DNA from 3 places in the Lysinibacillus sp. KU-BSD001 genome. Region 1 is predicted to be linked to each of the others. Evidence: riboswitches for the same ligand, from Rfam matches in the RefSeq annotation. Region 1 holds a riboswitch; each other region holds the start of a gene.
What was found. A riboswitch is a leader RNA that binds a small molecule or an ion and turns the genes downstream of it on or off. The one in region 1 is predicted to bind cyclic di-GMP.
Positions count from the first base shown of each region.

Region 2: it holds a riboswitch for cyclic di-GMP, as region 1 does, so the genes downstream of both, AAGS61_RS11415 (hypothetical protein) here and AAGS61_RS16860 (OmpL47-type beta-barrel domain-containing protein) in region 1, are expected to answer to the same signal.
Region 3: it holds a riboswitch for cyclic di-GMP, as region 1 does, so the genes downstream of both, AAGS61_RS14730 (NPCBM/NEW2 domain-containing protein) here and AAGS61_RS16860 (OmpL47-type beta-barrel domain-containing protein) in region 1, are expected to answer to the same signal.

Region 1 is NZ_JBDQZI010000013.1:106,533-112,136, forward strand. Features, by position in the region: gene AAGS61_RS16860 (OmpL47-type beta-barrel domain-containing protein) at 1-2,530, opposite strand, end outside; cyclic di-GMP riboswitch class I at 2,623-2,708, opposite strand; gene rlmH (23S rRNA (pseudouridine(1915)-N(3))-methyltransferase RlmH) at 3,118-3,597, opposite strand; gene AAGS61_RS16870 (CxxH/CxxC protein) at 3,688-3,852, opposite strand; gene AAGS61_RS16875 (S1C family serine protease) at 4,006-5,295, opposite strand; gene AAGS61_RS16880 (MBL fold metallo-hydrolase) at 5,420-5,604, opposite strand, start outside.
Region 2 is NZ_JBDQZI010000006.1:202,998-208,601, reverse strand. Features, by position in the region: cyclic di-GMP riboswitch class I at 1,100-1,186, shown strand; gene AAGS61_RS11415 (hypothetical protein) at 1,385-1,759, shown strand; gene AAGS61_RS11410 (hypothetical protein) at 1,802-2,515, shown strand; gene AAGS61_RS11405 (methyl-accepting chemotaxis protein) at 2,560-3,657, shown strand; gene AAGS61_RS11400 (DL-endopeptidase inhibitor IseA family protein) at 4,051-5,604, shown strand, end outside.
Region 3 is NZ_JBDQZI010000010.1:123,296-128,899, forward strand. Features, by position in the region: gene hutU (urocanate hydratase) at 1-409, shown strand, start outside; gene hutI (imidazolonepropionase) at 417-1,688, shown strand; cyclic di-GMP riboswitch class I at 1,908-1,993, shown strand; gene AAGS61_RS14730 (NPCBM/NEW2 domain-containing protein) at 2,151-5,604, shown strand, end outside.

The DNA.
Region 1 (5,604 bases):
CTAAATTTGTTGGTGCAGGTAAATCTACTTCATTTAATGTTAAAGAAGCTTTACTACCTTCTACTGATTCTCCAAAACGGTTACTTACAGAATGTATTTCATAGGTATATTCACCTGGTGCCATCTTTGTATAGTTAATAGTCGTTCCAGTAACAGTATTTTTCAAAACCTTTTTTCCATCAATTATTTGATACACTTTATAGCTTGTCGCGTTTTCTACAGCATCCCAATTTAAAGTGAAGTCCGAAGTATTTTTAATAATATACGTTAAGTTTGCCGGCGGACTCATTTGAGGAAATTCAATTTTGAAAGAAATTTTCGCACTTTCCGCTGACTCTCCAAAACGGCTAGAAAAAGCGTAAATTTCATAGTTGTAATCACCTGCTGGCAAATACGTGTACGTTGCACTTGTATTAGTTACTGTACTTTTTAATACTTTTTGTCCATTAATAATTTGATATACTTTATAGCTTGTTGCATTTGTAACAGTATCCCATTTTAATGTAATATCATTAATGTTAGCTGCTGTATATGTCGGATTCGTTGGTGCTGCCATTACAACAGGCTCTAGCGTTACAGAAATTGAAATCCCTTCTGCCGACTCACCAAAACGACTACTTACAGAATAAATTTCGTACGCATAGTCCCCCGATGAAGAGTTTGCATATGTAACACTTGTTGTCGTTACTGTACTCTTTAATACTTTTTGTCCATTAATAATTTGATACACTTTATAGCTTGTCGCATTTGTAGCAGCGTCCCATTTTAAAACAATGTCATTTCCGTTCGCAATTGTATACGTAACATTGCTTGGCGGTGTCATCACAACTTCTTCGATAATTACATTTACTCGGCTACCTTCTATCGACTCACCGAAACGACTACTTACAGAATGAACTTCATATACGGACTCCCCACTAGGAATATTCGTATAAGTTGCACTCGTCCCTGTTACTGTACTCTTTAATATTTTTTGACCATCGATAATTTGATATACTTTATAGCTTGTCGCATTTGCAGCAGCGTTCCATTTTAACGTAACATCATTAAGATTTGCAATTGTATATGTTACGTTTGATGGGGGAAGCATCGTTACCGATTCTACAGTTACCGTTATTTGACTTCCTTCTGCTGATTCCCCAAAGCGGCTACTTACAGAATAAACTTCATATACGGATTCCCCACCAGGGATATTCGTATAAGTTACACTCGTCCCTGTTACTGTACTCTTTAATATTTTTTGACCATCGATAATTTGATATACTTTATAGCTTGTCGCATTTGCAGCAACGTTCCATTTTAACGTAACATCATTAAGATTTGCAATTGTATATGTTACGTTTGATGGGGGAAGCATCGTTACCGATTCTACAGTTACCGTTATTTGACTTCCTTCTGCTGATTCCCCAAAGCGGCTACTTACAGAATAAACTTCATATACGGATTCCCCACCAGGGATATTCATATAAGTTACACTCGTCCCTGTTACTGTACTCTTTAATATTTTTTGACCATCAATAATTTGATATACTTTATAGCTTGTCGCATTTGCAGCAGCGTTCCATTTTAACGTAACATCATTAAGATTTGCAATTGTATGCGTTACGTTTGATGGAGGAAGCATTGTTAGTGATCCTATAGTCACCGTTATTTGACTTCCTTCTGCCGATTCTCCAAAACGGCTACTTACAGAATGAACTTCATATACGGATTCCCCACTTGGAGTGTTCGTATAGGTAACACTCAATCCTGTTACTGTACTCTTTAATATTTTTTGACCATCAACAATTTGATATACGTTATAACCTGTTGCATTTGTAGAAGCAGACCATTTTAACGTTATGTCATTGACATTTGCAATTGTATACGTCAAATTCGTTGGTGCTACCATTTCTGGATGAACACTTGTTGCGCTTACAGTATTAGAAATTGGCGACTCTCCATATTTAGAGTTAAATGACGAAACCGCGTACGTGAAGTCTCCTTCTGGAGCATTTGAAATCGTATACGTTTTACCTTTTACTGTAGTAACTAAAGTGTTCTCACCATTTAGTCCAATTTGGTACACTTTATACTCTTCCGCATACTGAGAAGTCGTCCAGCTCAAGTTAATGTCATTTACGTTTTGTAAAGTGTACGTAAGTGTTGGTGCTGCCATCGTTGGATAAACGACATTCACTGTGATAGGTTCACCAGGACCAGACTCTCCATTAGCACTTAATGTTGAAACAACATATGTGTAAGATCCTTCTGGAAGGTCATTAATCGTGTAATTGTTCGTAGTAACTGTACCATGTGATATTAATTGACCTTCTGTAATTTCATATATTTTATAGCCAGTGGCACTGACTACCGAACTCCAAGTAAGCTTCACATCATCTGCTGTGATATGTTGGTAAGCAAGGTTACTTGGCGGCAGAATGCTATTATCTGTTGCTCCCAAAACATTTTTCATTGGAAACAAGAATATTTGCAAAATTAACACAAATGCTATTAATACCGAAATTTTACTTGATACACTTTTACCCATGTTCTTTACCCTACCTTTCAGTAGTGAATTAGGAAAAACGCGCATAAAAATAAGCCTCTTAACAAGGCTCAAATAAAAGGACTCTGAATCCTTGCGGTAACCGGCTGCCATCCACATAGCGTGGTCCAGGCCCTTGGCTTTGCGTCTCACGATTTCTCGTGGTTTGCCTTTTTCACTTGGTTATTTTATATGTTACAAGGCTATCATAATACCAAATCCACATACACGAAACTACCTTTATACCTATCTATATCTATTTTTCCCTATCTCTATCTATCTTTAATTTACTCTAATATAGTTTAATGGTCATACATAAATATTGATAAATTCCTAATACAACAATTGGTTGAAGCTGCAATGAGTATTTAGATACGCTTTATGATTTAAATACGGAACTTTATAATGTAATTTAAGTTACTCTAAAAAATTATTTAATTTCATAGGGAAAAATGGAAAAATTCCCGAAGATCCTCAAACAATTCAACTCCAATTAGCAAATAAAGCACCTAATTAAAATAAAAAACTGTACCTTGTTATAATCACTTAAATTATAACGAGGTACAGTTCATATATTGTAAAAACTTCATTTACTTATGGTAAGGTTCCCCCTTAATAATCCTAAAACTCCGATAAATCTGTTCGACCAACACAAGCTTCATTAGTTGGTGGGGGAGGGTCATTTTGCCAAAGCATAGTTTTTCGTCAGCGCGTTTTAATACATCGTCATGTAGACCGAGTGAGCCACCGATGATGAAGGCGACTTTGCTTTTGCCGTATGTCATAAGTGCATCGAGATCGGCTGCCATTTGTTCGCTCGTTTTCATTTTGCCATCTAACGCAAGTGCGATGACATATGTACCGTCATTGACTTTTGCTAGAATACGCTCGCCTTCCTTTTTCTTTACCTGCTCCATCTCTGCATCTGATAATTGCTCGGGTGCCTTCTCGTCTGGCACTTCTACAAAATCGAGTTTCGCATAGCTAGAAAGACGTTTCGCATATTCATCAATTCCCATTTTTAAATACTTCTCTTTTAATTTTCCAACTGATATGATGGTAATATTCACAACTTATCCACCTTTACATTTCATTTACAAACACGTTATCCACAAAAGTTATCCACATATCCACAGACATTTTCTATATATTGTGTAAAGTTATTTACTTGATACAATATATGTTGCATGCTCTTCACAGTAAGCACATTTTGTGGATAACTTTTCCGCATCTAATATTTTTTCCATAATTGGAAAGTCTTCGGTCTCTGCTACGAACATGTCTAACGCATGATCTATATGGGTTTCACAGCTATATTTTTTCATTATTTTCTTCCTCCAATAGTTTGAAATTTCCACAAACTTATTCACAATTTTCTCGGAATTATCCACAACCATTGTAACAAACAAAAAACAAGTAGGAAAGAAAAGCCTTTCTTTCACTACTTGCTGTGAAAAGTTTTATTCAGTTATCCACAGTTATGTCGTACTTTCTTTTAATACTAAGTTTAATTCAACTACTTTTCCTGCGCGATATACTTTGACACTTAATGTATCGCCAATGTTTGTTTTTGTATATAAGTGCTGGCGAAGATCGATGCTGTTCTCAATTGGTTGACCGTCCATTTCAAAAATGACATCATATTGTTTCATCCCCGCTTGATCGGCTGCAGAGCCTTCTACCACTTCAGCGACAACTACACCTGTTGTAATCCCTTCAGGTAATTGTAATGTTTGCGCTTGATAAAATGCTGGCACATCGGTTAAATCCATTAATGAAATACCCATTGCTGGACGTTTTACCTGACCGTTCGTTTCAAGCTGCTGAATGACTGGGATAACGGTATTAATTGGAATAGCAAATCCTAAACCTTCAACCGATTCTGCTGCAATTTTCATGGAGTTAATACCGATTAAATCACCGTTAATATTCACTAAGGCACCACCTGAGTTACCCCCGTTAATGGCTGCATCTGTCTGCAGTACTTCAGATTGCCAGTCTTCTGTACCATCGCCATTTAAGTCCACTGGTACTGCGCGGTCTGTACCCGAAATAACCCCAACAGTTACCGAACCATAAAAATCTAAACCAAGCGGATTCCCGATAGCGATCACCGTTTCCCCTTGTTTTAATACATCGGAATCACCAAATTTTGCGACGGTTTTAATACCATCTGCTTTCACTTTAATGACCGCTAAATCGGTCCAAATGTCGCCTCCAACTAACGTTGCCTCTTTTTTCGAGCCATCTGCTAATGTAATTTCTAGCTTTTCTGCCTTTTCAATCACATGGTGGTTTGTCACGATAAAGGCTTCACCATTTTCGATTTTATAAATCACACCAGAACCTGTGCCTGCTTCTTGAAGTTCGCCTTCTTCTTGTTGATTTTGTTGTATACCGCCTTGGCCAAACCAAAAGCCACCTACATTATTTTGGACAATTTGATAGTTCGAAATACCGACAACCGCTTCGGATACTTTCTCAACGGCCGTTGTAATATCCGTTGTGACAACAGTAGCCGTTTGCTCTGTTCCTATTTGTTCCTTCGTTTCAGTCGTTGTTCCTGGTAATTGATTTGCCAGCGATGGCAGTAGTAACCACATGAGTAAAGCACCGATGACAATCCCTGATAAGCCGCTCATAAAATAGCCTGCTTTACTGCCATTCTTTCTTTTCATTGCCCGTTTATTTCGTTCCTCTTCTTCCCGCTTTAATCGTTCTTGTAGAGGTGTCAATTGTGTATCAGATTGTTCGTGATGATCATTCATCCTTGTTGTCCCCCTTTTTTATATTGTGTACTTATAAATTACACAAAAAACATTAAAATCACATGAAAATTTTTTAAAACTCCATTAAAAATGCCTTACGCGAAAATTGCGTAAGGCATTGGATTTATACTGTCACAAGCTTCGTCGGCTCGTCTGCATCTGTATCATGGAGATGTAAAAACTCCCCTTCAATAATACCGCATGACTGCAATGTTTGGGTTACGCTCATACGTGCCAACTCTTTCATATTGTTATCTTTACTTAAATGGGATAAATATATTTGCGTTGGCTTTTCAAACACCACTTCAC
Region 2 (5,604 bases), on a different contig from region 1:
TACATAAAATCATATGCGTATCCTGTCATAAACAAGGAAGGATTATTATGGTAAGGCGTAAAAACAAATAATCTACCCAGAAATTATAAATTAATAACATAACAAAAGTGATCAAAGAGATTGATTTTCAAACGGCTTTTTATTTGTTAATGATTGTCTAATCAGAAGTTTAAGATCTCAAACAATCTAGTATTCCAGAAATGAATTATTGTTTTTTTACAAAATGCTTAGAGAAAAAGAGTTTAATCCTGCATCTGCAAGAAAAAAGGAATATCAACAGTAACAATTAACACACGTTTAAAAGCCATTAGAGCATCTTTAAATTTTTGTATCGTAAACGGCACACTATAAGACGGAATAAAAGTAGTTGAGCCCTTTAAGTATGAACAATTATAAGTGCTTTTACAGCAGCCGCATTTACATTCTTTTGTGGGTGTAAGGAATTATATGTTTATGCTGTTATTGCTCGAAACAGGTATGTGTAGGAGCGAATTAGCAGGAGTTTGTGTTCAAGGTATAAGGAATGAATGTAAACTCTATATAAGAGACAAAAAACGTATAAAGAGCGGATTGTGCCTAAACTGTAGTTTCTTTTCATTTGAGTTACTAATTACCTTGTACTTTGATTTAGCACGATAGACTACCAATCCATTTGAGGTGTTTTCACTTATTGTAAAATATCTCTTCACACGTAGATATAGTAACGTCAATAATTGTGTTCGACTGTTTATTTTGGCGCATTAGCTCCTTTCATAAATTTCTTTGGTGATAATTTACTCCTCCGTAGATGATTATTTTTTATTTATAACAATGATTGTTATTGTTCTTCTCATAATATGGTAAATATAGGATATAAGTAGTGGTAAAATAATTCCACACTACCTCCTTTCTTACTCTCCTTGCCACCAGAGAAGGAGTAGAAACTACCTCTTTATATAATCTTCTAATGCTACCTTATTATTTACTTATTTCTAATTATTATCAAAAAAATACTCGAATGAGTCTAATATTCTTTAGAAAAAGTACTAGTATAGAAAAAAAATTACAAATAATTTATACTATTAACATATTAATGTGGTATTATTATGATTTTTCTTTAAATTGAAAAAGGCAAACTTGTCGAAAGATAAGGACGCAAAGCTACGAGTCTAACATCCTTCTGGATAATGATAGTCGGGTTGCCAAGATCATAAGTGATTGGTTGGCTATCCTAATTATTATAAGGGATAGTTTTTTTTTGTTTAGAAAACGTTAGGCAATAGGTGCAATCAGTCATAGTCACAGGTGGAATGCTATCTTGGTGTAGTTGTTTGAGTAGCATTCACATAAAAACATGCAAACGCTATCAATGGAAGGATAGCTAACGATAAAAAGGAGATTAGAGATGATAGTCGTTGATAAACCGAAATATAAAATGGCGATTTATGAAGCAAAAAAAGAATTACACGTTCAAATACAAGGGTTTCTGAAAGCGGAAGTTGTAGAGGAATATTTAAACGATTTGCAAGAGACATTGGCAAAAGTACCGAAACATGCGTATACATTTGTAGCGGATGGCACTTATCAATCACCTGTTCCTTCAAAGATTTCGGCAGAGCTAGGGCAAACACTCATGTTTTATGCATCACTAGGTTTCAAAGATATTGTGATTGTTAATCCACGCTCTAAAATTGCATATGTGCAAGTGCGAAATGCTTTAGAGGGAGTTAACTTCCCAGGAACAGTAGTGGATAATGTTTCGCAATTAGCAATGCGTTAGTCTTGAATGAACTATAATGACATCTTAGAGAGGAATTTTACCATGCAAACGATTGAAGCTTTATATACATATGAAATCCTTACAAAGGACCAGTCTGATTTAATTGAAAAAGCAGCAGCGTGTATCGCAAGCACATTTATTGGAGTAGATGTTGCTGGCAAATGGGTGCAAGAACCAATCATTGGGTACGCCCTAGAATTACCTTACGAAGATTTTTATCAATTTACAAAGGAATATATCGAGACAAATGCTCACCAAGGCTACTGTGCTGTTGCACTAGATGAAGAGAAAAATGTGGTAGGTGCACTGGTTGGGGATACAAATGCCCTTGAAATTATTGAAGGGGATATTTTTGACGGCACGTTTGCTGATATGAATGTAGTAATGCGTGTATTAGAGGATATCGATATTCGTTTCCTAGAAGATTATAAAAAGCGCTATGGGAAAGATATGGAAGATGGAGAAATACTGCATTTATTTTTATTAGGTGTCATTGCGGAGCATAATCGTCATGACATTGTACAAAGTTTAAGCGATATATTAATAGAAAGAGCAACAAAAGAAGGCTTACGACTTGTGTTAGGAGAAGCAACAAATCCGAAGTCCATGCGTTTGATGGAGAAGTATCATGGCATGACAAAATATGTAGACGTAGAAGGAAACTATATTGTTCATAAATACGAAAACAATGAGCGGTTAAGTCATATTCCATCGACTGTAGCAGATGGCATTTACATCATTGTAAAAGAACTTTAAAATTTCATCGTTAATACATTAGTAGAATAGGAGATTTTTTTTTCATGGAAGCGATTATGCTGGGGATTATTGTAGTTTTATTATGTACATCGTTGTATTTTGGTTACCAATATTTTTCGCTTAAACGTCATTCCGATATAACGCATGAGGTTATAAACGGAATGGGGGAATTATCAGTAGATCAAGTAACAGCGCAATTTTATTCATTCGCAAAAAATGTGAATGAAAAAGGTGAGAACCTTACGGAACATGGGGAATATGCAGCTGAGAAGGCTGATATTGTAAGGGCTGCAATCGATGAGGTAGGGAAAGGATTGAAAAAGCAATTAGTTGCTACTGAAGAGAGCTCTACTTCGATCGAAGATATGACAGAAGCGATCGAAGAACTATCTATCAGATCAAACCAAATTTCAGAGCAATCCAATACAACGTTAGAATTGACGCAAGAAGGTAACGAAAAGTTAAAAGATTCGATGGTAAAAATGGAGCAATTTAATCAAACGATTAATACAACATTTGATGCAATCAATATACTTGGGGAAAAATCGCATGAAATTGGTATGATTGTAAAAGTTATTACAGGGATTTCAGAGCAAATTAATTTATTAGCATTGAACGCAGCGATCGAAGCAGCTCGTGCAGGTGAGCACGGCAAAGGGTTTGCTGTAGTTGCTGATGAAGTGCGTAAATTAGCTGAACAATCACGTCAGTCAGCTGCTGAAGTATCGAATATTGTAAAAAATATTCAAGAAGAGACGGACAAAGTCGTCACATCAATGAATCAAGGAACAGAAGAGTTTGCACAAACGAATACAACCATTTTAGAAATTGGCACGATGTTCGAAAAAATTGTAGAAACTATAAAAATTATTGCTGATAATAATGCGAATTCATCTGCAAGTACGGAAGAATTATCGTCAAGCTCTCAGCAAATTATGTCTGCTATGAGAGACATTTCGTTCATTTCCAGGGAATCCGTTGAAATGTTTGAAGAGTTAGTTGAAATTAGCGATGATGAATTAAGTACAATGCAAAAACTAGTTCAAGAGGCACAGAGTCTTGTCGATTTACAAGATGATGCAGAAAAATTACTTTTGGCATTAAATCAAGGTGCTGAAACGGATCAAGTAAAGACAGTTTAAGAGGCTAAAAAGGCTGTATAAAGAAACGCTCAACTTTGTTGATACATACATGCCACTTTACAGATAGATGGAGAGTTCTCATTCATTTGAGAACTCTTTTTTGTTGTTTGTAGCTGAACCATTATGAACTTCAGGGCAGAGGGGCATAAATTTACATTTAATGTTCAATTTAATTAAAAATAAAATATGATATTTGTGTAATCTTATTGAGTATACCTTCATATTGTATATAATGTTGAGTAAAATTAAACTAATGGGGTTATTTCATTAAATGAGAAGGATTAATTTTACAAACAAATAATACTAAATAATAACATAATGCACGGTAAATTAGTTGTCATGTATACGCCAGATTGACTTGCAATACGATAATATTCATTAGGGGGAGCTAACATGTGGAGAAATGTTAAAAGGGGAACGGCAGTAGCAATACTAACAGGGTGCCTTCTTTTTGGCGGAATTAATGCATCAGCTGCAACGTTTCAAGATGTACAGCATCAGTATTGGGCAAAAGAGGAGATTACCTTCTTAGTCGAGCAAAGCATCATTAAAGGCTATAAAGATGGCACATTCCAACCAGAGCAAACGATTACGAAAGCACAAGCTGCGACAATGCTAGTGAGAGCGTTACAGTTACAGACGACGAATAATCCAGATCCGCATTTTTTAGATGTATCCAAACAGCACACCGCTTATCAAGAAATTGCGGCAGCAGTGGCAGCAGGAATTTTTCCAGCAGGGGGAAATTTTAATCCAAATGAGCAGTTAACAAGGGAAGCTGTTGCAGAAGCAATGGCAAACGCTTTTCAACTAGAAAGTATAGGGCAATTTGAATTTAAAGATGTGCCCAAAACAGCGAAAGGCTATCAAGCAATAGCCAGTTTAGCGGAGCATGATATTGCAAAAGGGTATTCAGATGGCACATTTAAGCCAAATGAAAAAGTAACGAGAGCACAGTTTTCAGCTTTTATCGCGCGTGCATTGAGTACAGACTTCTTGCCAACACAATATAATATTCCGTTTAACGTAAACCCGGCTGTGCTATTATTTAGCAACGCTTTAACCAATCCTAGCGAAGCACAAAATCTATTTGTTGATCACAAATTTGATGTAGCTCTGTTAGCAAAACAACTAAAAAATCTGGAGTTAGTGGAAGTAAAAGAAGTAGCAAGGTTAAACGGGGAAGTAGAATTTGCCGTTACAGTGAAAGCGGAATTGGTCCATCTCGAAACGAGTGGATTCCTAAATGAAGGGGAAAACCAATTATATATGTTAATTACACGTAACGGTTATATGGATTATAAGATCGTCTCTATAAGTAAGAACCCGCATTTACATGGGGATGATGGTATCCAATTTACAACAGACAATGCACAGTCATTGTTTGAAGAAGCACAACAAGGCTATTGGTATGTAGTGATGGGGGGCGAAGGAAAACGAAATGAAGCAACCTTTACTTATAAAGGGGTAGATTACCGCTACATGGCTGAAACGCTCAATACGATGGAAAAGTTACAGGCGTATTTAGGAACGGTATATACAGGTGAACAAATAGAAGGATTAATCAAAACATTAGGGATTATTGAACATAGCGGCTTTTTAGCACAGCCGAATGCAGATGGAGGTAGCTTATTAAACTGGCGTAAGGCAACAACTAAAGAAACCGTACGAACAGCAAGTATGAGAAGCTATGAAATGATAGTCCCAATTGGAGAAGAGGGAGAATACGAGACACTCCTAGGGGAACTCCACTTTGTAAAAGGAAAGGGCTGGCGCGTGCATCGTCTTGAAACAAAAGCAAATCATGAGCCAGTTACATTAACATCTGAAGAGGCATTAGCACTGTTTCATCGATCACAAACGAGTTATTGGTATGTCGTAAGTGGTGGTGAAGGGAAGCGAGATAGCACTATATTTACTTATAACGATCAATATTACCGTTACATG
Region 3 (5,604 bases), on a different contig from region 1:
GCTTCGTGTAAACGAAATGGTAGCGAATGGTGAATTAAAAGCACCGATCGTATTTGGTCGTGATCACTTAGACTCTGGTTCGGTTGCTTCTCCAAACCGTGAAACAGAAGGTATGCGTGACGGTACAGACGCTGTATCTGACTGGCCATTACTGAACGCACTTGTGAATACAGCTGGTGGTGCTAGCTGGGTAAGTATTCACCACGGCGGTGGCGTAGGTATGGGTTACTCACAACATGCAGGGCAAGTTTTAGTAGCAGATGGCTCTCAACTAGCAGCAGACAAAATTAACCGCGTATTAGTAGCTGACCCAGGTATGGGTGTTGTACGTCATGCGGATGCTGGTTATGAGATTGCTATTCGTACGGCAAAAGAGAAGGGCGTTAATATGCCAATGTTAAAAGGATGATGCTGATATGCCATTATTAATCAAAAATGCAAATGAAATTATTACGATGCAAAGTACCGTAAATGGACCACGTACAGGCAAAGCCATGAGTGAGTTATCTATTATTGAAAATGGCAGTATTTTAGTAGAGGGCGATCGCATTATTGCGATTGGTCCTCTCGCTGAAATCAAAAAACAATTTGCCGAGCAAGTGGCACAGGCAGACGTTGTGGACGCAACGGGCAAAGTCGTCATGCCAGGACTTGTCGATTGCCATACGCACCTTGTCCATGGAGGTACACGTGAACACGAATTAAATATGCGTTTACGCGGTGCTACCTACATGGAAATTATGAATGCGGGCGGTGGTATTCACTATACAACAACCAAAACACGTGAAGCTTCTTTTGATGAATTATATGAAAAATCTTATAAAATTTTAAATCAGTTTTTAACATACGGTGTCACAACAGTTGAAGCAAAATCAGGCTACGGTCTAGATTGGGAAACAGAAAAAAAGCAGCTGGAAGTAGTAAAAAAATTACAAGAAACACATGAAATCGACCTTGTTTCTACATTCATGGGTGCCCATGCTGTACCAAGTGAATATAAAGGACGCGAAGATGATTTTGTGGATGCAGTCATTAACGAAATGCTACCGAAAGTAGCGGAGCTAGGTTTAGCAGAATTTAATGATGTTTTCTGTGAAAAAGGCGTCTTCACACCCGAACAATCTCGAAAAATTTTATTAGCTGGGAAGGACTACGGTCTAACACCAAAAATTCACGCGGACGAAATCGAACCGTATGAAGGAGCTGAACTTGCCGCGGAGCTTGGTGCCATTTCTGCAGAACACTTATTAGTAGCATCTGATGAAGGTATTGAAGCAATGGCAAAAGCCGGCACAATTGCCGTACTATTACCGGGAACAGCATTTTTCTTACGTGCCCCTTTTGCACGTGGACGACTCATGATTGATCGCGGTGTACCTGTTGCAATTTCTAGCGATTTCAATCCAGGCTCATCACCGACAATTTCTTTACCATTCATCCAAAATTTAGCTTGTATGAATATGGGGATGACAATGGAAGAAGTACTTGTTGCTACAACGATTAACGCCGCCTATGCGATTAATCGTGGTGAGAAAATTGGCTCTTTAGAAGTTGGTAAAAAAGCTGATATCTTATTACTCAATGTACCAAACTATAAACAATTGCAATATTTCTACGGCATGAACCATACAAATACAGTTATTAAAGCAGGCAAAGTCGTAGTAAAAGAAGGCGCATTTATTCGATAAGAATATTGGTTATAATTAATAGAATGGGGACACACCAATTCGTCAACGTTTAGGCGAACTGGTATGTCCCCCTTCTCTACCTACCCTATTACCTATCATTTAGTGAGTTCACTTTTTGTTCACTTAATCTCCTCGCCCATTTAACCTAATGAGCAGTAATAAATTTAGGGCTAATTGTTCTTTGGAAATAATTCTCACTATGCTATTCTTTAAGTAGAAAAATTGAATAGGCAAACCTAAAGAAATTTAGGGACGCAAAGCTATAGGGACTAAGGTTTATACAACTATGTCAGCCAGTTGCCGAAGAGTACATTCTACTTTTTGTTTAGTAAGGCACGATTAAAAACGAAGCATTTTTGTGTGGAGTTTTTTAAAGATGCCCTTATGTGAAATTAAGCTACTCTTTTTTGAGTAGCTTTTTTATGTGCTTCTTAGGAATTAAATCATCAGGAGGAATTATGTATGAAAGTTATTAAGATGGCATCCGTAGCGGCCTTGGTCTTCAATTTAGTCGGCGGCCCAATAAATGTGTTAGCGAGTGAAAGTCCGAATGGGAGCACCGTCACGACAACAGCCCAAGCTAATATGGCGACTGCTTCCATTAAGAAATTTGATTTATACGGAAAAGACATTTTAAGTGCCTACAATGACGTATTTAAAATAGCCAACACGAATATTAAATCGATTACAAACAATGGTGGAAAATATTATAGCTCTACGATTGATAAAGCAATCGATGGCGATATGAATACACACTGGGAAACAGGTAAGCCAAATAGCGCCACATTCACAAATGAAGTTGTCATTAATTTTAATGAAACGATGACATTGAATCGTATTGTTTACGCGGCTCGCCAAGAAAGTGTACGAGGGAAAGGTTTTGCCCAACAGTTTGACATCTATAGCTCCCCGACAGACACAGGTGATAATTTTACGCTCGTATCTTCAGGTGAATATACAGGTTCTACTGGCGATATTGTAGAAATTCAGTTTGCCCCTACTACGTTTAAGCGCGTAAAATTTGTCTTTAAAAAAGCAAATCAAGACTGGGCAAGTGCAGCAGAATTTCAATTTTATAAAGAAGATCCTTTAACAGAAAAAATAAACAGCCTATTTACGAACGGCTTAATGAATGAATTAAAGCCTGAATTTGCTTCATTAAGTGTTATCAATCAATTAGAGGCAGAGGCTGCTACACACCCATTAAAGGAGCAGTTACAAGTAAACTTACATATCGCAAAAGATATACTCAATAATGTCAATGTTTCGAACGAGGCAATCGTCACTGCATCACAACGAGGGAACTCGAGTACAGAAGCAAGAGAGCATCAAATTGCCAGAACCTCTTTCTCTTTAGATACATTTGGCCGATATGTCGTGCCGGGTGAGACGATTCAAGTTTTTGTGGATGCCAATGAAAATGGCGTCATGCCGAACTTAATTTTAGGACAAATAGCGGATGATAAAAACGGCTGGATTAGAAGATATTCATTAAAACCAGGGTTAAATACGATAACAGCTCCTTCCTATGACAATATGAAACCTGCCGTTGTCTATGTAGAAAACCCCGCGTTACCAAATGAGCAAGCTTATGCACCGAAAGTACGATTAGTTGGTGGTACAGCCTTCCCTGTTTACTATCACGGCAAAACGGACCCTGCAGCGTTTGAAAAAGAGTTAGAAGCATATGTGGCGAACATTAGTACAAATGACAATGACTTTGCCAGTGGCATCCCGAAAGACGTTATCTATAATGTGGCAGAGCTTGTTTCTGAAAACAATACAATTTCTACAACTGCTGCTGGTGCACTAAAAGGCATACAGGAATTAAAACCGACAGGCAAAACAGTAGCAGACACAATGAATGACTGGGAAAGCATGTGGAAAGAGTTCCAAACAATTAGCGGTTATACAGAAAACGATCGCCGCTTTAATGCAAAGTTTACTTCAAGGGTGTTTACGAAAGGACCTTATGGATGGTCTGACTGGGGATACACAGGATATAACGGTGGGAACTCCCCTAGAAGAGATGATGGCTTCTTCAAACAAATCGTAAAACCATTTGGTGTTTCTGGTAATGATGGTTGGGTTTATTTCCATGAATGGGGCCATAACATTAATAACTCCACGATGGAACACGGTGAAATCACGAACAATCTTTATTCAGTAATCATGAGAAAGAAATTCGAAAACAGTCATAACGACCGCGTAGATTGGAACACATTATACAAAAGATTTTCAGGTGAAACAGTAAACCATGGCTTCTGGACTTACTTAGGCATCCTTGAGCAAGTGCAATATTATTACGGAGAAGACAGCTATGGTAAGGCTTCTCGCATTGCTCGAACAAATCCAAATGGCGTGATGAATGGCTTAGGAAGCAACTTGCAAAGATTAGTTGTAGGTTTATCTTTAGCGACAGAAACAGACTTAACCGCATTTTTCGAAGATTGGGGCTATGTAACCGCTACAGTTAAGATGAAGGAAAAGGTAGCTCATTTACCTAAACCAAGTGTGAAATTACAATACATGCATAGTGTAGGACGAGGCTATGAAGGGGCTGGATTCTCAAACAATGCGAGTGTTACGATACACGCTCTAAAAGCAAATAAAGAAAAAAATGAGATGACCATCACATATGATATTGATGCGGCAAATAAAGATGCTGCTATGGGTTATGAAATACTTCGAGATGGCAAAGTAGTTGGCTACACAACGAGTCTGTCATTTGTCGATAAAAATGTAGATGTAACAGTTCCACATACGTATGAAATTATAGCTTATGACAAAAAATTAAATAGTTTAAAACCCGTTGAAGTGAAATCACAACAACCTGCCTTATCTGTCGAGGAGCAAGTAACGCTGAAATTACATCAACAGTATGACCCGATGGATTATGTCAAAGCAGCCTCATATGCTGGACATAATATAACAGAAGATATCGTGATCAAATCGAATAATGTCCATGTTGCTAAAAAAGGGAACTATGAAATTGTTTACGAAGTAACGAATGCTAATATTACAGCAACTAAAACAACAAAAGTGTCCGTAACAAGCGATTATGCCTATGTCTCCGATATGAATGCCAAATCGGCAAATATTCAATATGGCGATTTGAAAAAAGATACAGCAACGCCTGGCACACCGATTACACTTGTAAGACAAGGGTTAGATGCTACTTATGCAAAAGGACTTGGAACACATGCGAATTCAGAAGTTGTATATGATATCGAAGGAAAAGGCTTTGATTTCTTTGAAAGCTATATCGGCATAGACCAAAACGTAAAAGGAAAAGCCTCATCCGCCACTTTTGAAGTATGGGTAGACGGTGAAAAGAAATTTGCTAGTGACGTATTCAAATCAAACACTGAACATGCATTTGTCAAAGTTCCTGTTAAAGGCGCGAAAGAAGTAAAGCTCGTGACAACAGATGCAAATGAAAATGGTAATTCATTTGACCATACTGTATGGGCGGATGCGAAATTTACGAAAGACTCTAGTATGCCGACATTAACGATTTCTGAAGACTTCACAATGGTGAAGTTAAACAGTGATGTTGATCTTTTAAAAGATGTGACAGCATCAGATATAGAAGATGGCGATCTAAAACAACAGATTCAAGTGACAGATCACGGCTTTACTACAAAAAAAACAGGTACTTACACAATCGAGTATGCTGTAACAGATAGCGATAACAACGTTGCGACGAAATCCAAAACGATTTATGTATACAGTGATGAGCAATTTGCATCCGATATCAATTGGACGTCTGCACAAACTGCTTGGAGCACGGTAAACAAAGACAAGGCTTCTTCAGGTGGACCGATTAAGCTACGCGTGAATGGTGAGCAAAAAGCATTTACTAAAGGCATCGGGACACATGCCAACTCTACCATTGTGTATGATCTTACAGGCA